DNA from 4 places in the Streptomyces sp. NBC_00663 genome. Region 4 is predicted to be linked to each of the others. Evidence: riboswitches for the same ligand, from Rfam matches in the RefSeq annotation. Region 4 holds a riboswitch; each other region holds the start of a gene.
The links. Region 4 has a riboswitch for cyclic di-AMP ahead of OG866_RS06490 (M23 family metallopeptidase). Riboswitches for the same ligand answer to the same signal wherever they lie in the genome.
Positions count from the first base shown of each region.

Region 1: another riboswitch for cyclic di-AMP. It lies ahead of OG866_RS17055 (C40 family peptidase); the one in region 4 lies ahead of OG866_RS06490 (M23 family metallopeptidase).
Region 2: another riboswitch for cyclic di-AMP. It lies ahead of OG866_RS37560 (C40 family peptidase); the one in region 4 lies ahead of OG866_RS06490 (M23 family metallopeptidase).
Region 3: another riboswitch for cyclic di-AMP. It lies ahead of OG866_RS18125 (transglycosylase SLT domain-containing protein); the one in region 4 lies ahead of OG866_RS06490 (M23 family metallopeptidase).

Region 1 is NZ_CP109027.1:3,779,131-3,783,885, forward strand. Features, by position in the region: gene pcrA (DNA helicase PcrA) at 59-2,548, opposite strand; cyclic di-AMP (ydaO/yuaA leader) riboswitch at 2,789-2,959, shown strand; gene OG866_RS17055 (C40 family peptidase) at 2,968-4,122, shown strand; gene OG866_RS17060 (hypothetical protein) at 4,129-4,722, opposite strand.
Region 2 is NZ_CP109027.1:8,269,851-8,274,605, reverse strand. Features, by position in the region: gene OG866_RS37570 (ATP-dependent Clp protease proteolytic subunit) at 60-695, shown strand; gene OG866_RS37565 (hypothetical protein) at 703-1,011, shown strand; cyclic di-AMP (ydaO/yuaA leader) riboswitch at 1,362-1,569, shown strand; gene OG866_RS37560 (C40 family peptidase) at 1,573-2,046, shown strand; gene OG866_RS37555 (LysE family translocator) at 2,120-2,743, opposite strand; gene OG866_RS37550 (LysR family transcriptional regulator) at 2,845-3,765, shown strand; gene OG866_RS37545 (ATP-binding protein) at 3,762-4,220, opposite strand; gene OG866_RS37540 (helix-turn-helix domain-containing protein) at 4,433-4,755, shown strand, end outside.
Region 3 is NZ_CP109027.1:3,997,711-4,002,465, reverse strand. Features, by position in the region: gene OG866_RS18135 (glycoside hydrolase family 53 protein) at 1-1,128, opposite strand, end outside; gene OG866_RS18130 (HAD family hydrolase) at 1,601-2,413, shown strand; gene OG866_RS18125 (transglycosylase SLT domain-containing protein) at 2,410-2,856, opposite strand; cyclic di-AMP (ydaO/yuaA leader) riboswitch at 2,860-3,041, opposite strand; gene OG866_RS18120 (CocE/NonD family hydrolase) at 3,248-4,755, opposite strand, start outside.
Region 4 is NZ_CP109027.1:1,417,943-1,422,697, reverse strand. Features, by position in the region: gene OG866_RS06495 (alpha-galactosidase) at 1-1,638, shown strand, start outside; cyclic di-AMP (ydaO/yuaA leader) riboswitch at 1,945-2,115, shown strand; gene OG866_RS06490 (M23 family metallopeptidase) at 2,118-3,074, shown strand; gene OG866_RS06485 (exo-rhamnogalacturonan lyase family protein) at 3,294-4,755, shown strand, end outside.

The DNA.
Region 1 (4,755 bases), 2.4 Mb from region 4:
GAACCGCGCGACCAGCCCCCACCGGCCCGCAGCCGAACAACCGCCCCCCGACGGAGCGCTACAGCTTCTCCACCGGCGCATACCGCAGCAGCAACCGCTTCGGCTTGGCCTCGCCGAAGTCGATCGTCGCCTCCGTGTTCGCACCCGTGCCCTTCACCGCCATGACCGTGCCGAGCCCGAACTGGTCGTGGGTGACCCGGTCTCCGACGGCGAGCGAGACGACCGGCTTGTCCGAGGCGCGGCTCGTGGCGAAGCCGGACGCGCCCCGCGCAGAGGAGCGGGAGCGGGAGGACGACAGCGAGGACGCGACACCCGAGACCGGGCCCGCGGGAGCGGCGGTGGCGCCCGTGCGCTTCCACTCCACGTGCTGCTCCGGGATCTCCGACAGGAAGCGCGAGGGCGGGTTGTACGACGGCTGCCCCCACGCGCTGCGCAGTGAGGAGCGGGTCAGATAGAGCCGTTCCCGCGCGCGCGTGATGCCGACGTACGCCAGGCGCCGCTCCTCCTCCAGTTCCTTGGTCTGGCCGAGGGAGCGCATGTGCGGGAAGACGCCGTCCTCCATACCGGTGAGGAAGACGACCGGGAACTCAAGTCCCTTGGCGGTGTGGAGAGTCATCAGGGTGATGACGCCGGAGCCGTCCTCGTCCTCGTCGGGGATCTGGTCGGAGTCGGCGACGAGCGCGACGCGCTCCAGGAAGGCGGCGAGCCCGGGGGACTCCTCGCCCTCCGCCGTCTCCTGCTCGAACTCCAGGGCCACGGCGGCGAGTTCCTGGAGGTTCTCGATCCGGGTCTCGTCCTGCGGGTCGGTGGAGGCCTGCAACTCGGCGAGATAGCCGGTGCGTTCGAGCACCGCCTCCAGGACGGTCGCCGGTCCCGCGCCGGAGTCGACGATCGTACGGAGCTCCTCCATCAGCACGTTGAACCGCTTCACGGCGTTGGTCGACCGCGCGGCCATGCCGTACGCCTCGTCGACGCGCTTGAGCGCCTGCGGGAAGCTGATCTTCTCCCGCTGCGAGAGGGCGTCGATCATCGCCTCGGCGCGCTCGCCGATGCCGCGCTTGGGGACGTTGAGGATCCGGCGCAGCGGCACCGAGTCCTCGGGGTTGGCGAGGACACGGAGGTAGGCCAGGACGTCCCGGACCTCCTTGCGCTCGTAGAAGCGGACGCCGCCGACGACCTTGTAGGGCAGGCCGACGCGGATGAAGATCTCCTCGAAGACTCGGGACTGGGCGTTGGTGCGGTAGAAGACGGCGACATCGCCGGCCTTCGCATCGCCCGCGTCCGTCAGTCGGTCTATCTCCTCGGCGACGAACTGGGCCTCGTCGTGCTCGGTGTCCGCGACGTACCCGGTGATGCGCGCGCCGGCGCCCGCGTTGGTCCACAGGTTCTTGGGGCGACGGGACTCGTTGCGCTCGATGACCGCGTTGGCGGCGGAGAGGATCGTCTGGGTGGAGCGGTAGTTCTGCTCCAGCAGGATCGTCGTCGCGGTCGGGTAGTCCTCCTCGAACTGGAGGATGTTGCGGATCGTCGCACCCCGGAAGGCGTAGATCGACTGGTCGGCGTCACCGACGACGCAGAGCTCGGCGGGCGGGACGTCGAACTCGTTGGGGGGTACGTCGACCGGGTGCTCGCTCGTCCCGACCAGTTCACGCACCAGTGCGTACTGGGCGTGGTTGGTGTCCTGGTACTCGTCGACCAGGACGTGCCGGAAGCGGCGGCGGTAGTGCTCGGAGACGTCCGGGAAGGCGCGCAGCAGGTTGACCGTCGTCATGATCAGGTCGTCGAAGTCGAGGGCGTTGGCCTCGCGCAGCCGCGACTGGTACATGGCGTAGGCCTGGGCGAGGGTCTTCTCGAAGCCGTCGGTGGCCTGGGCGGCGAAGTCCTCCTCGTCGATCAGCTCGTTCTTGAGGTTGCTGATCTTGGCGCTGAAGGACTTGGGCGGGAAGCGCTTGGGGTCGAGGTCCAGGTCACGGCAGACGAGGGCCATGAGGCGCTTGGAGTCGGCGGCGTCGTAGATCGAGAACGACGAGGTGAAGCCGAGCTTCTTGGATTCCCTCCGCAGGATCCGCACGCACGCGCTGTGGAAGGTCATGACCCACATCGCGTTGGCGCGCGGGCCGACGAGCTGCTCGACACGCTCCTTCATCTCACCGGCGGCCTTGTTGGTGAAGGTGATCGCGAGGATCTGGCCCGGGTGCACGTTGCGCTCGGCCAGCAGGTAGGCGATGCGGTGGGTGAGCACACGCGTCTTGCCGGAGCCGGCGCCGGCCACGATGAGCAGCGGGGTGTCGGAGTGGACGACGGCCGCCCGCTGGTTCTCGTTGAGCCCCTCGATCAGCGCCGCCGCGTCCAGGGCGGGGCGCGGGGCGCCGTCGCGGTAGTACCCGTCCCGGTCCGGGGGCACGTCGAACTTCCCGCCGAACAGATCGTCCGGAACGTGGTCCGGTTCCGGTCCGTGCTCGTCCTCGGGCGGCGGCGGGGGTTCCTCCTCGTGCCCCTGGGGGGCCTGGAGGTTCGCCAGGAAGCTGTCGTCAAAGAGGCCTGTCATCGCTCTCCGAGTCTAGGGCTCCCCACTGACACCCCGCCGCCGCCCCGAGAAGTCGGGCCCTCTCACCCTCCAGGACTGCTCCGTCACGTTCCGTGAGAAACCGAATGATCAGCCCCCTTGCCCACCCAAGGTCACAAAAATGTATCGGGCCTATCGGACATCAACCTTCACAGGGGCCACACCAGTTGGCTACCGTGCCGGGCAGGCCGTACGACCCCCACCGGCGAACGTCGCCGGGCCGCGCGGCCTCCGCTGAGTCCGGTGCGCCGCCATGGCAGCCGGAGCCGGGGACCCACACCGACCTTGGGGTGAATCGGCCCGACTCCCTCCCGGGAGCGGCCGTAGGGCACACCTTCCGAACCACCCGCCCGAACCCGACAGCTAACTCGGTAGGCGGAACATGGAAGGAGTCGCCTCCCTTGGCGTCGCACGCAAAGCCGCGTCCTGCGGGAACGCGCGTAGCAGGCATACGCACCCCCGCGCTCGCAACGGCCGCCCTCACCTCCGTGGCCCTGCTCTCCCAGACGGCCACCGCCGCACCCTCGACCGACGACAAGCCGAGCCTGGAGGAAGTCGAGAAGAAGGTCGACGACCTCTACCGGCAGGCGGAGTCGGCGACCGAGAAGTACAACTCGGCGAAGGAGAAGACCGCCAAGCAGCGCGCGGACGTCGACACCCTCCTCGACGACGTCGCCAAGCGCACCGAGAAGCTCAACGAGGCCCGTGAGGAGCTCGGATCCTTCGCCGCGGCCCAGTACCGCACCGGCGCCTCCGCGCCCGACACCGCGACCTTCCTGCTCGCGGACACCCCGCAGGACTACTTCGACCAGACGCAGCTGATGGGCCGCATGACGGACCGTCAGAAGGGCGCGGTCGACGACTACATCAGCGCGCAGTCCGCGACGATGAAGAAGCGCCAGGAGGCCACCAAGAGCCTTGAGACGCTCACCGAGTCGCAGGGCGACCTGAAGACCGCCAAGGCGACCGTCCAGCGCAAGCTCTCCGCCGCGCGCGAGCTGCTGTCGCAGCTGACCGCCGAGGAGAAGGCGCGGCTCGCGGCGATCGAGAAGAAGAAGCAGGAGGAGGCCGCCCGCAAGGCCGCGGAGCTGGCCGAACAGCAGAAGGCCGCCGAGCAGAAGGCGGCGGAGGAAGCGGCGGCGGCCGAGAAGGCGGGGAGCAGCTCGTCCTCGGAGACCTCCACGGACTCCTCCTACGCCACGAAGGCCGACAAGACGCTCGCCTTCGCCCGCTCCCAGATCGGCAAGCCGTACGTCTGGGGCGCCACCGGCCCCGACTCCTACGACTGCTCCGGCCTCACCCAGGCCGCCTGGAACGCCGCCGGCATCTCCCTCCCCCGCACCACCTACGACCAGGTCAACTTCGGCACCACGGTCCCCCTCGCCAACGCCCAGCCCGGCGACCTCGTCTTCTTCTACGACGATGTCAGCCCCGTCGGCATCTACATCGGCAACGGCATGATGATCCACGCGCCGAAGCCGGGGGCGTACGTCCGCGAGGAGTCGATCTACTACGACGGCGAGTCGGCGATCCACAGTGTGGTCCGCCCGGCCTGACGCAGGTCAGTGACCTCCGCGGTTCTCTACGCAGGGCCCCGCCCCGGGCTGGGGCTCGGCGTAGACACCGTGCACCTCGGTGGTCAGCTCGTCCTTCGTCACCCGCCCCGACACGCACGCGAGGCCGGTGTAGACGGCGTAGAACCCGTTCCCGACGAAGACCCCGTGTTCCGGTCCGCAGCCGAGGCGCTGGAGCGCCGCCTCGACGCGCTCGTCCCCGTAGACCCCGTACGCCCCCGCCCCGCCTGCCGCCCGGACCTTCTCCAGCTCCTTGCGGATGAGCCCGGCCGAGGCCAGTCCACTGGCCTCGCGTTCGGCGCTGAGGGACGCCTGCATGCGGTACGCGTGGTTGTCGGCGTAGTTGGGGGGCTGGTCTCCGGCTCCCTCGCCCCGTGAGGCGGTCGCGCTCGGCACGGGTGAGGAGGACGCGGGCGGGGGCGTCTCGGCGGCCTGGGCGCACTTGGGCGGGGGCGGGTAGGAGGGCGTGGGCGTCGGTGCGCCCACGGACTGCTCCCCGGCTCGTTCGCTTCCACAGGCGGCCAGGGCGAGCACCGCGAGGGAGGCGAGGGCGGCCAGGACGACTGATCGTCGGTAGGACATGTGCCGCAGTCTCCCCACCCCCCTCCCCTCCTG
Region 2 (4,755 bases), 6.9 Mb from region 4:
ATCATAACGTCACGTACGTCCTGTACATTTTTTACAGACGCAGAAGGAGGGGACCCACCATGACCCGACCGACCGCCCGCCACGTCCTGCCCGAGTTCACCGAGCGCACCAGCTTCGGCAGCAAGACGATGGACCCGTACTCGAAGCTGCTGGAGGAGCGGATCGTCTTCCTCGGCACCCAGGTCGACGCCACCTCGGCCAACGACGTGATGGCGCAGTTCATGCACCTCGAGTACCAGGACCCCGACCGGGACATCTCGCTGTACATCAACTCCCCCGGCGGCGACTTCGGCGCCATGTCGGCGATCTACGACACCATGCGGTACGTCTCCTGTGACGTGGAGACGATCTGCCTGGGGCAGGCAGGCTCGTCCGCGGCCGTGCTGCTGGCGGCGGGCGCCGCGGGCAAGCGGTCCACGCTGCCGGGCGCGCGGATGGTGATCCACCAGCCCTCTCTGTCCGAGCCGGTGGAGGGCCAGGCCAGCGATCTGGCCATCCAGGCAACGGAGTTGGGGCGGATCCGCGACCGCCTGGAGGAGATGCTCGTACGGCACACCGGGCGGACCCGTGAGCAAGTCACGGAGGACATCGAGCGGAACAAGATCCTCACCGCCCAAGAGGCCCTGGAATACGGCCTGGTGGACCGGATCATCCCCAGCCGCAAGGCGCCGCGCCCCGCGTCCGACGCCCGGTGAGCGGGCGATGCTGCCGCCCGAACTGCCTCCGCTGCCCGCGCTGACCCGCGCCGAGGGCGAGTTGATCGACCGTTACCTCGACGTGGTCGACCTGCTCGGCCGGATCAACCCCGCGCACCCCGGTGACACCTACCGCGGGCTGCGGGCCGCCCAGGCGCTGGTCGCCAAGGCGGCCGAGCTGCGCGACGCGCTGGCGACGATGCATCAGCGGGGGGAGGCCGAGTTGCACGCGGAAACGCTGACACGGGCGCTGCGCGTCCTGGACGGTGAGCGGCGCACGGCGCGGGTCACGGTGCCGCCGCACTCCGACAGTTGACGCACCGGCACCCGTTCCGGACCGCCCGTCGCGACACGAGCCGTCCGGACCGGCCTTCAAACGGACCAAAAGACGTACCCCCATATGGCGTAGCCATCAGTGGTTCTGCGGGCCCGTCAGGCTTGCGCAACGCGCGTAGCCCGGGGCCGGAATGGGTTGTTCCGTCGCTGGTCCGAGGCTCCTCGGACCCCTCGACGGTCGCTCGAACAGAGGAGTGTCCACCCGAACGGGTGAGTGGTGAGTAACAACACAAATCCCCGATTCCATTGGGTTTTTCGGCATTGAGTACGTGAAGATCCCTGACTGACGACAAGCCCCCGCCGCAGCGGCGGGGCGGTCCGGGCGGACGCCGAGTCCTGCCGCCGCCCGGATGACCGGTCGACAGGAGTGGATCGGCAGGAGTGGAGGACCCAGGCAAGACGGGTCGCCGGGACGGTCGCTCTCTTCGGAGATGCCGGTCCGAGCAGCCCTTGGGGTGAAGCCGCGACAACGCGGCCGGGCAACTTCGCCAGCCCGAATCCGACAGGTCATCCTTCACAGGCGGCTGACGAAGGGTTGCGCATGTCTGCGCTCAATCGTGTCCCGTCGCTGATGGCCCGAGCCGGTACGGCCTCGGCCCTCACCATCGCCGCAGTGGGCGGCTCCATCGTGGTCCCGGGCGTCGCGTCCGACGCGGAGGCCGCGACACCGGCGACCAAGGCACTTCAGGTGGCGGCTTCCAAGAAGGGCTCCCCCTACAAGTGGGGCGCCACGGGACCGCACAGGTTCGACTGCTCAGGGCTCACGCTGTACTCGTACAAGAAGGCGGGCAAAAGCCTGCCCCGCACAGCGGCCCAGCAGTACAACAAGACCCGCCACATCTCCTCCGGCAGTCGCAAAGCCGGGGACCTCGTGTTCTTCCACTCGGGGTCGAACGTGTACCACGTCGGCATCTACGCCGGGAAGGGAAAGATCTGGCACTCCCCGAAGAGCGGGGAGGTCGTGAAGCTCGAGAAGATCTGGTCGAGCAGCGTCTGGTACGGCCGGGTCAAATAGCCCCCCGAGCGGGCCGGTGACTCTCCCGCGGGGGTGGCGGCGACCTGACCAGCCGTCACCCCCGCGGGTCCTCTCAGCCGAGAGCCGACAGCCCTTCCAGCAGCAGGACCGCGCCCAGAACGGTCAGCGCGGCCCCGGTGACCCCCGCGACGAGCCGCGCGGCCCGCGGGCGCCGCAGCCATCGGCCCAGCCGGTCCACCAGCAGCGCCACCGCCGGGAACCACACCAGGGCGAGCACGACCACGATCAGCGCCAGCAGCAGCGTCCGGGGCAACGCGGGCTCGCCCGCCGGCACGAACTGCGGCAACAGACTCAGGAAGGTGATGGGCGCCTTCGGATTCAGGGCGTTGGTGACGAACCCCTGCCGTACCGGCCGTACGGCGCCGCCCCCGGACTCCTCGACCGCGCTGTACGGACGGCTCAGTGAGCGCAGCGTCCGTACACCCAGGTACAGCACATAGGCACCGCCCAGGAGTTGGAGGGCGCTGAACAGCGCCGGGACGGCCGCCAGGACCGCGGCGACCCCGGCCACCGCGAGCGCCGTGTGCAGCAGCAGCCCGCCCGCGACGCCGAGGGCACTCGCGACACCGGCCCGGCGGGAGACCAGGGCATTGCGTACGACGACGGTGAAGTCGGCGCCCGGCATGGCGACCATGCCGGCGGCGACCCCGGTGAAGGCGATGAGTTGTCCGTCCATGCCGTTCAGCGTGCCGTGCGGGAGCCTTCAGCAGGTATGTCGAATATTCTTGGTCTGCCTTAAGCATCCCTTTAGGCTCGGCCCAGGATCCGGAGACCGGCATGCACGACCCGAACCGCCTCGCCGCCCTGGTCGCGGTCGCCGAGGCCGGCTCGATCACCCGGGCCGCCGAGCGCCTCGGGTACACCACCCCCGCGCTCTCGCAGCAGCTGGCCAAGCTGGAGCGGGAGGCGGGCACGGCGCTTCTCGTACGGCATCACCGCGGCGCGCGGCTCACCGGCGCCGGTGAACTGCTCGCGGCGCGGGCGCGCCGGGTGCTGGACGAACTGGAGCAGGCCCGGCACGAACTGGCCCGGCTGACCGGGCTGTCCGGCGGCACACTGCGGCTCGGCACCTTCCAGACCGCGGGGATCCATCTGCTGCCGTCCGTGCTGAGCGCGTTCCGCCGGGCGCATCCGGACGTGGAGCTGACGGTCGCCCACCTCGAACCGCCGGCCGGGGTGGAGGCGGTGGCCGCCGGTGACGTGGACCTGGCGCTGACGCACTCCTACGAACCCGCGGACCCGGTGCAGCTCCCCGCGTCCGTCAGCACGGAACCGGTCCTGGTGGAGGAGCTGGTGCTGGTGACCGCTCCGGGGCACGTCCTCACGAGCGACACCTCGCGGCTGCCTCTCAGCGCACTCGCCGGGCAGCCGCTGATCAGCATGGCGCCGGACCATCCCGCCCGGCGCGGCGTGGAGGCGCTCCTCGCCCGGGCCGGGGCCACGCCGTCCGTCCTGGTGGCGACTCCGGTGTACGCCCTGGTGTGCGCGCTGGTCAGTGCGGGGCTCGGGGTCGCGGTGGTCCCGGAGATGGTGGCGCGGACGGCGGTCACTCCGGTGGGGATGCGGCCGCTGGGGACGGGAGAACTGCGCCGTACGATCTCGGTCGCCCACCGGGCCGGCGGGCCGGCCCCTGCGGCGGACGCGTTCCGGGCACTGCTCCGCGGCGCCTTCGGCCGCGCCAAGCAGGGGGGTGTCTAGGGTTCTTGCTGTCCCGCCGCCGACACCGGCTCCGCCGGTACCGTCCACGGGAGTTCGATGGAGACGGTCTTGCCGCCCTCGCGGGTCGGCCTGACTCTGAGCTTGCCGCCGTATTCCGCGGTGAGCCAGCGGATGATCACCATGCCGCGGCCGTTGTCCTGCTGGACGGCGGCCGGCAGCCGCTTCGGGAAGCGGGGGTGGCTGTCGGTGACCCCGATGCGCAGGTGTTCGTCACGGTCGAGGTGGAGGTCCACCGTGAAGGTGGGTGACTGCCCGAAAGTGTGCTGTACGGCGTTGGTGGCTAGTTCGGAGACGATCAGCCGGATCGTCTCCGCCGCTTCCGTGTCCGCCGGCAGCCCCCATTCCGCCAGGGTGCTCAGGACGTAGGCGCGGGCCGCGGAGACCGAGGCGGGATCGCTCGGCAGAGTGACGGATGCTTCCAGATGGTCTGCCATGGCGAGGTCGTCCCTTTCCCACGGGACCGCAGTCCGACACGGAGCGGATGGTTCGAGTACGGTCCCGGACTGGTGCTTCTTCGCCAGACTGCCATTACCAGGCCGGTCACGGTGCCGATCCACCAAGATATGCATATATCTGTCGCTCGAAGCGGTGAACTCTCCGACGGAAGACCGTATTTGGGCGGCCCGGAAGGAGTAAGGAGTAGCCCATGCAGCACGGTCCCGCGGTACGCCGCCGGAAACTGGGCGCCGAACTGCGTGCGTTGCGCACCGGTGCGGGGCTCACCAGTGGTGAGGCGGCCCGGCTGGTGGGCTGGCACCAGTCCAAGGTGAGCCGGATCGAGACCGGCGCGAGCGGCGTGAAACCGGCCGATGTGCGGTTACTCCTGGACGCCTACGAGGTGCACGACAGCCAACTGCGCGAGTTGCTGCTGGTGTTGGCGGGCTCCGACGAGGGCGGGACCGGACGCCACCACTGGTGGCACGCCTATCGCGGGGTGCTGCCGCCGACGTACCGGGACTTCATCAGCCT
Region 3 (4,755 bases), 2.6 Mb from region 4:
GAGTGTCCTCAGCCCCGGCAGTGCCCGGTCCTCGAAGTCGAACAGGGCGAGGTTCTCCCACGCGTTGCCGGACGCCGGGTCCTCCGGATTCCAGCCGCTGCCGGAGCGGTAGGTCCAGGCGCCTTCCCAGTAGCAGTGGCCGAGGCCCTGACCGCCCGGGACGGCGGCCATGAGGTCGGCCACCGCGCGCAGCCACGCGGCCTGGCCCTCGGGGGTGGCGGGGAAGCCCGGGGTGAGCTGCGCGGGGCTGTTGAGGATGTCGTTGACGTCGTCCTCGCTGCTCAGCGTGAACGGGTACGCGGTCTCGGCGATGACCACCGGCTTGCCGTAACGGGCGGTGATGTCCGCGAAGTTGGCGGCGGCCGCGTCCAGCCCGCCGTGCCAGAAGGGGTAATACGACTGGGCGATGATGTCGAAGTCGAGCCCGTCGGCGACCGCGTTGTCGAACCACCAGCGAGACGTGCCGTTGTCACCGCCCGCGGCGATGTGCAGCATCGTGCGCACCCGGGGCTGGGTGTCCCGGGCGGCGCTCAGCCCGGCCTTCAGCAGCAGGAGGAGATTGCCCCAACCCCCGCCGTCACTGCCCCAGTTCTTGCCCTCGGGCCACAGCATGCCGCCGTTGATCTCATTGCCGACCTGGACGAACGCGGCCGGGGTGCCCTGGCGCCGCAGCGCGCCCAGTACATCGGCCGTGTGGTCGTACACCGCACGGGACAGGCCCGTCACGTCCAGGCCCGCCCACGCCGCCGGCTTGGTCTGGTGCGCCGGGTCGGCCCAGGTGTCCGAGTAGTGGAAGTCGACCCAGATGCCGATGCCGGCCCGCCTCAGCCGGCGGGCGAGGGGGAGGATGTGCGCCTTGGTGTTGTAGCCGTCGACCGGGTCGACCCACACCTTCAGCCGGGCGTGGCTGATCCCCGAGCGGGCGAGCAGCCGGACCGGGTCCTCGCGGTGGCCGTCGGCGGTGCGGTACACGGCGCCGTGGTCCTCGTTCTTGGGCAGCGAGGAGATGTCCATGGCCCGGATCTCCAGGCGGCGCCCGCCTGTTGATGCCGCAGCCGGCACCGCGCCCAGCACGGGGACGGCCAGCGCGGCGGCTCCCGCAGCGGTGAGCACACTGCGTCTACGCATGTCAGAGTCCTTTCACAGCACAAGAACAGAGGTGTCAGCGCGGCTCGCGGAACACCTCGACCGCACCTGCCGGTACGGCGGCCCGGCCGCCGTCGGGTCCGGCGGGTCGCCACCACCCCGAGCGTCGTGCGGCATGGGTGGGCCCCCGGGGATCGGCAAGAGAATGCCCCGGTGTCTGTGAGCGTGCACATATTTCGGAGTGGGGCGACACCCGCGAGCAACAAGTAGGTAACCCGACACACTCTCCATTGACAAGGGGTGAAACGCTTCTGTTCTGTGCACGCTCACAGAGTCATGCCGACCGCGCCCCGGACTCGCCGGAACCGCGGCCGGCCCTTCGAGGACCCAACTCCCATGTCGTGCTGCGGGATTCGACGTGAGCGCCAACCGGAGCGGACGTCAACGGATGTGAAAGGTGCGGCCGTCCGGTTCGCGTCGAGTCGGCGGGGGATTCCATCCGTATTCTCTGATCATGGCCGCACCCACCGCATATTCACTCGTCGCCACTGACCTGGACGGAACCCTGCTCCGGGGCGACGACACGCTCTCCGACCGCTCGCTCGCCGCTCTCGCGCGCGTGGCGGCGGCCGGGGCCCGGCATCTGGTGGTGACCGGCCGGCCGGCCCCGAGAGTGCGGCCGCTCCTCGACGACCTCGGCAGCACCGGGCTCGCGGTGTGCGGGCAGGGTGCGCAGGTCTACGACGCGGGCGCGGACCGTCTGCTGTGGTCGGTCACCCTGGACCGGGAGTTGGCCGAGACCGCGCTCGGCAAGATCGAAGCAGAGGTCGGCCAGGTCTACGCGGCCGTCGACCAGGACGGTGTGGACGGCCTCACGCTCATCGAGCCCGGGTATCTGATGCCGCACCCGACCCTGCCCGCCGTGCGGGTGGGCCGCCGCGACGACCTGTGGTGCGAGCCGATCAGCAAGGTGCTGCTGCGCCACCCCGCCCTGTCCGACGACGAGTTGGCGGCGACCGCGCGCGGAGTCGTCGGTTCCCTCGCGACGGTGACGATGTCCGGCCCCGGCACCGTCGAACTCCAGCCATGCGGCATCACCAAGGCGACGGGCCTCGCACTGGCCGCCGAGTACCTCGGCCTCGGCCCGCGGGACACCCTCGCCTTCGGCGACATGCCCAACGACATCCCCATGTTCGACTGGGCGGCCCACGGCGTCGCGATGGCCAACGCCCACCCCGAACTCAAGGCCGTGGCAGACGAGGTGACCCTGTCGAACGAGGACGACGGCGTCGCCGTCGTCCTCGAAAGACTCTTCAGCGGCTCTTAGTACGCGCCGTACACGTTGTCGATCGAGCCGTACACCGCGGCCGCGTAGTTGCAGGCCGCGGTGATGTTCGCGACCGGGTCGTAGGAGTTCCACGAGGTGCCGGCCACGTGGTACGCGTTGAAGGTCGGGTCGATCACCTGGAGCAGGCCCTTGGAGGGCGTGCCCGCGATCGCGTTGGAGTCCCAGTTGTTGATGGCGTACGGGTTGCCCGAGGACTCACGGATGACGTTGCGGTAGATGCCGTCGTAGGAGCCGGGGATCCCGTTCTGGGCCATGACCTGGAGCGAGGCGCGGATCCAGCCGTCGAGGCTGTCGGAGTAGCCGAGCGAGGTGGCGGTGACCGTGGTCGTGGTGGCCGCGGACGCGGTGGTCGCGCCGACGACGGGGAAGGCGAGCGCGGCGATGGCGGCACCGGTGACGGCGAGCTTGCGGGACAGACGCATGACGAAGTTCCTCTCCGTCGCCTGCGAGGTGAGCTGTCGGGTTCGGGCGGGAGCTGCCCGGCCATGCCGAAGAAGGCATGACTTCACCCCAAGCCGTACCGGTATGTCCGAAGACGCCCGGTCCGGCGACTTACCTGGGTCCCCCGCTCCTGCCGTGAAGTTCTCTGTGTGAGCGATCTACGGGTGGCGGCAGGATTCGGCGTCCACCCGGGCCGGGAACGTATGCGACTGCACATGTCCGAAACAAGTACCGGATTCACAGATGGCACCTGTTGACCTTGGTGCGTGGATTGTGAGGCCCGGAATTCCGGGGTTTTCGGACAGGGTGAAGTGAGCCAACTCACCGTCAAGCGCAAGAGTGGCAAATCGGGCAATGCGGCCCAACTCGCAGTTAACCGGCCGTTCGTGGAATCCGCTTCTCCCAGGTCCGGTGGAAGACCACCTCGCCACCCTCCGTGCAGATCACCTCGTTGGAGGTCAGGAACACAGCCGACTCACAGGTGATCTCCGAGCGGGTCCGGACGGTCGTGTCCCAGCCCAGCTCCGGCCGGTGCAGCCGGATCGACCAGTCCGAGCGGGCGCGGGCCGACAGGGGGTCGGTCTCGTTGACCGAGTACGTCTCCAACGCGTCCTCGGTGAACTCCAGCCCGTCGGGGTAGACGCGGGTGCCGCCGTAGCGGGGGTCGACCTCGAGTCGCCACTCGCCCGTGGCGACGTCCCGGACGACGAGCCGCTCGGGGCGGGGTTCGTCGAGAGTGGCCGGGTGGTTCACGCCCAGTGGTTCCGACTGCTCGGGCTCCCCGAATGCGATGTCGCCGTCCAACTCCCGCGAACGCACCGGCAGTTCCAGGAAGCTGCCCGCCGGGTCCAGCGTGAACCCGGCCTCCGACTCGGGCTGCGGCCAGATCCAGGGCCAGTACGCGGAGGAGACCGCGAGCCGGATGCGATGGCCCGGCGGGAAGACATGCCCGATGCCGTTCAGGTCGAAGACGACCTCCCCGGTCGCCCCCGGCTCCCACGGCACCGCCCGGTCCCGCCCGTGCCGTGCCGACAGGTTCAGCACGCCCCGGGTGACCAGCGTCGACGCACCGTCCGGCGCCACATCGCACAACCGTGCGATCACCTGCCCGCGCGGCACCTCGCACGTCACCCGCAACCGCACCCGGGGCCGCCCCAGCACCCAGGTCTCCTCGCCCACCGCGAACTCGAAACAGGCCGAGCGGGCGTCCTCCTCCCGCTGGTCGGGCGGCAGGTCGGCGTCGTTCCCGAACGGGAAGAAGCGCCCGGCGTCCACCCCCGTGTGCTGCGGGGAGCGGACGAGGACGGGGGCGCCCTGGAGGCCGTACGAGATGGTCGTGACGTGCGGGGAGGGCCAGGCCGGCTCGCCGACCCAGCGGCCGGGGAGGGTGTCGTACACCGTGGCGGGGCGGTGGGAGTCGCTGACGTAGGCCCGCAGGAGGGGTTCGCGCATGACGCCGGTGTCGACGCCCTTCAGGTGCTGGTCCCACCAGCGCAGGGTCTCCTGGAGAAAGCCGATCGCCGGGCCCGGCGGCAGCCCGCGGTCCGGGTACTGGTGGGACCAGGGGCCGATGAGCCCGCGTACCCGGTCCGGCGGCAGCTGCTCGACGAGCCTCAGCACCGTGTCGCGGTACGGGTCGTGCCAGCCGCCCACCGCCAGGACCGCCGCGTCGATCGCGCCGTAGTCCTCGCAGACGCTGCCGTGCCGCCAGTAGGCGTCGCGGGTCTGGTGGTTCAGCCAGGTGTGGATGAACGGGTCGACATGCTCCAGGCGTTCGAGCCACAGGTCCCGCCAGGCCGGGCCCGCGTACTGCGGGTCGGGCGGCCGGGAGACGAAGGCCAGCATGGTGGCGGCCCAGGCGTGCATGTCGACGGCGAGGA
Region 4 (4,755 bases):
GCGGACTCCGCCACCTGGACCCTGCCCGACCGTGAGGACTGGCGGCTCTCCCAGCTGCACGGCCGCTGGGCCGCCGAGTCCCGGCTCGTACGCTCCCCCCTCACCTACGGTGAGAAGGTCATCGGCAGCCGCCGCGGCCACACCGGCCACCAGCACCTGCCCTGGGTCGCCCTCGACTCCGACGCCACCGAGGAGCGCGGCGAGGTCTACGGCTGCGCCCTCGGCTGGTCCGGCTCCTGGCGGATCGCGGTGGCCCAGCTCCCCGACGCGCGCGTGCAGATCACCGGCGGTGCCGGATACGACGACTCGGGGCTGCTGCGCCTCGTGGCGGGCGAGTCGTTCACCACGCCCGTCTTCGCCGGTCTGTGGAGCGAGGGCGGGTTCGGCGGCGCCAGTCGCGCGTGGCACGCCTACCAGCGGGCCTACGTCATCCCGGACGCGGAGCAGGACCGGCCGGTGCTGTTCAACTCCTGGGAGGCCACCGAGTTCGACATCTCGGAGGAGCAGCAGGAAGCCCTCGCGCGGCGGGCCGCGGCCATCGGCGTCGAGTTGTTCGTGGTCGACGACGGCTGGTTCGGCGCCCGTACCAGCGACCGCGCCGGACTCGGCGACTGGACGGTCAACCGCGACCGCTTCCCGGGCGGCCTGAAGCCCCTCGCCGAATCCGTGCACGCCCTCGGCATGCAGTTCGGCATCTGGGTCGAGCCCGAGATGGTCAACCCCGACAGCGACCTGTACCGGGCACACCCGGACTGGGTGCAGTTCCAACCGGGACGAAAGCGGACGGAACTGCGCAACCAGCTCGTCCTCAACCTCGCGCGCGAGGACGTCCAGGAGTACCTCTGGGGGCAGCTCGACGCCCTGCTGTCCAGCGCCCCGATCGACTATGTGAAGTGGGACTTCAACCGCTGCTTCACGGATGCGGGCTGGCCGAGCGAGTCCTACCCGCAGCGGCTCTGGGTCGACCATGTGCACGCCTTCTACGCCCTGTTGGACCGGCTGCGGGCCGCGCACCCCGGCGTCGCCTTCGAGTCCTGCTCAGGTGGCGGCGGCCGGATCGACCTCGGCGTGATGAGCCGCACGGACCAGGTGTGGACCTCCGACAACACCGACCCCCTCGACCGGCTCTCGATCCAGCACGGCTTCAGCCAGCTCCACCCCGCGCGCGCGATGGCGGCCTGGGTCACCGACAGTCCGAACGCCATGCTCAACGGCCGGGTCAGCTCGCTGCGCTTCCGCTTCGTCAGCGCCATGGCCGGTGTGCTCGGCGTCGGCGGCGACCTCACGCAGTGGACCGAGGAGGAGCTCGCCGAGGCCCGCGACTGGGTGGAGCTCTACAAGGACATCCGGCCCCTCGTGCAACGCGGCGAGCAGTACCGGCTGCGGGCCCCGAGCGGCGGACTGAGCGCCGTGCAGTACGTCCTCGGGGACGAGACCGTCGTCCTCGCCTGGCTTCAGGCGCAGCACTACGGCGAACCCGTCCCGGCGCTGCGCCTGCGGGGCCTCGACCCGACGGCGTCGTATGAATGCCGTGAAACGGGCGAAATTCTCAGAGGTGCCGTATTGCAGCATCACGGGCTGCGGGTGGGATTGCGGGGCGATCTGGATGCGGCAGTTCTCCGACTGCGTCGCATCTGAGCTTTCTGTCCGAATTGGCGTCTTCCGTGGCCTTCATTCCAACTCGCTCTGGAATAAGGGGAGCTGTGTAAACGGCACGTGAGGAGCGTCATATCGGTGACCCTGCGTCGTCCGTCATGTTCACGTAATGCGCCTTCAAATGCTGGGGTTTGCCTTTCGGGAAGTGGCACCAATGCACGGAGGGTGACCGGGAAATTCACAGCGGATCAAGAGGAATGCAATCGTCCTGGAACCCCTTACTTGTCCCTTTGCGTCTTCCTCGCTTACGTTCGCCACCAATCCGGACGGACGCCCAATCCTGCCGCCGCCCGGAATCCGCGCAACTCACCCGTGAACGGCAGGAGCGGGGGACCCACAGGTACGAATGCCTGGGCCGGTCTTCCGGAACAGGCTTGGGGTTAAGGCGCACCTCGGTGCGTCCGGGCATCTCCAGTCCGCACCCGACAGCTCACCTCGTAGGCGCCGGAGAGGAATTCGCCATGCCCGCGAAGGGTAAGCACCGCCGCCCGAGGTCCCAGCGCCTCACCCGCTCGATCGCCGTCGCCGGTACCGGTGGCGCCGCACTCGCCCTGCCTCTGATGGGTGCCGCCGGCGCCCACGCGGCCACCCCGCAGTCCGTCTCGCAGTCGGTTTCGGAAAAGGCCGCCCAGTCCCTTCCGGTGGTCGAGAAGACGGCCACCGAGAAGGCCGCGCAGAAGAAGGGTGCCGCGAACACCGCGACCGTGCGCACCTATTCGGTGCGGGCGGGCGACTACCTCTCGAAGATCGCCGACGAGCAGAACGTCACCGGCGGCTGGAAGAAGCTGTACTCGGACAACCGCGAGGCCGTCGGGTCCGACCCGTCGCTCATCCACCCGGGCCTGAAGCTCACGCTGGGCAAGAAGGCGGCGGCGAGCACGGACAAGTCGGCGAGCGCGGAGAAGTCCGCGAGCTCCGACAAGTCCACGAGTGCCGAGAAGTCCTCGTCCTCCTCGGACACGACGACGGCCACCCGGAGCAGCGAGTCGACCAGCACCGCCGGCTCCAGCGGCTACACCCTCCCCGTGGTCGGCGCCACCGTCGGCACCGCCTACCACACGGCGGGCAGCATGTGGTCCAGCGGCTACCACACGGGCACCGACTTCGTCGTCCCGACCGGCACCTCGCTGAAGGCCGTGGCCGCGGGCACCGTCGTCTCCGCCGGCTGGGGCGGCGCGTACGGCAACCAGGTCGTCATCAAGCTGGCCGACGGCTACTACGCGCAGTACGCCCACCTGTCCGCGCTCTCGGTCTCGTCCGGACAGACCGTCACCGAGGGCCAGCAGATCGGCCTCTCCGGCGCCACCGGCAACGTCACCGGACCGCACCTCCACTTCGAGATCCGCACCACGCCGGACTACGGCTCGGACGTGGACCCGGTCGCGTACCTCCGCTCGAAGGGTGTCGCCGTCGGCTGACGCTCCCCCCGATGCCACCGAAGGCCGGACCCCGATCCCCGGGTCCGGCCTTCGGTGTTGGGTCTTGCCGTTTCATGATCGCTTCATTGCGGTCTTGTGGCGCGGCTGTCCAAACCGTCGACAGGGAGGGGAGGGTGGGACCACAGTGATCTCCGAAGCGATGCAAGCGCTTTCTACGCACATCCGCGTCCGCATCCGCACCCGCATCCGGAGGTCCCCGTGCCCGGCGTCGACCGACGCACCGTCATCAAAGGCGCCGCAGCCGCGGCCGCCGCGGCCCAGTTCTCCTGGGCCCTGTCCCGCACCGCCACCGCGGCGGACGCCGACGACACCGAACTGCGCTGGCTGGAGGGCTCGGCCCCCGACGTCCACGCCGGTGCCACCTGGGGCGTGCCCTGGGCGCGCGGGGCGTACCGGCCGGAGCAGCCGTTCCGGCTGACGACCGCCGCCGGTGACGACGTTCCCGTCCAGAGCTGGGTCACCGGCTACTGGCCCGACGGCTCGGTGAAGTGGACGGCCCACGCCCTCGCGCCCGGCGCGCCGAAGGCCTCCGCCTACAAGCTGGCGGCGGGCACCCCGGCCGCGCCGGAACGGAAGGTCACGGTCACCCGCTCCGCGGGCCGCGTGGAGGTGTCGACCGGTGTGATCACGGCCGTGTTCGGCGCGAAGGGGTCCGACACCGTCGTACGGAGCGTGCGGCGGGGCTCGGCCGAGATCGCCCGGGACGGAAAGCTGGTCGCGCTGCGGCAGGAGTCCGTACGGGACGGGGCGGACGTCGCGCGCTTCCTGGGCCGGATCGAGAAGGTCGAGGTGGAGCAGGACGGACCGGTCCGGGCCGTCGTCCGGGTCGAGGGCCGGCACCGGCACGGCGGCCGCGACTGGCTGCCGTTCGTCCTGCGGTTCGCCTTCTTCGCGGGAGCCGAGTCCTTCCGGCTCGTCCACACCTTCGTCTGGGACGGCGAGCAGACGCCCGGCTCCGACGAGGGCGACTTCCTGCGCGGTCTCGGCGTGCGCTTCACCGTGCCGCTGAGCGATCAGCCCTACGACCGCCATGTGCGGTTCGCCGACTCCGACGGCGGCCTGTTCAGCGAGGCCGTCCAGGGCATCACCGGGCTGCGCCGCGACCCCGGGGCGGCGGTCCGCGCGGCCCAGACCGCCGGTGAGCGGCTGCCCGACACCTCGACCTGGGACACCCGAGTCGCCAGTCGCCTCGCCTACATCCCCACCTGGGGCGACTACACCCTCACCCAGCCCAACGCCGACGGCTACAGCGTCCGTAAACGCACCAAGGCCGGCTACGGCTGGATCCACGCCGCGGCCGGCCGCCGCGCCGGAGGCTTCGGTTACGTCGGCGGCGCGAGCGGCGGACTCTCCTTCGGCCTACGGGACTTCTGGCAGCGCCACCCGGCCCAGCTGGACGTACGCGGAGCCGCGGGAGACGCCGCCGAGGCCACCGTATGGCTGTACTCGCCGGAGGCCCAGCCGCTCGACCTGCGCTTCTACCACGACGGCCTGGGGCAGGACACGTACGACGAGCAGTCCGACGGCGGTCTGGAGATCACGTACGAGGACTACGAACCCGGCTTCGGCACCCCGTACGGCATCGCCCGCACCAGCGAACTGACCTTCTGGGCACTGGAGAAGACACCGACGGCCACCGCGCTCGCCGCGCAGGCCGCCG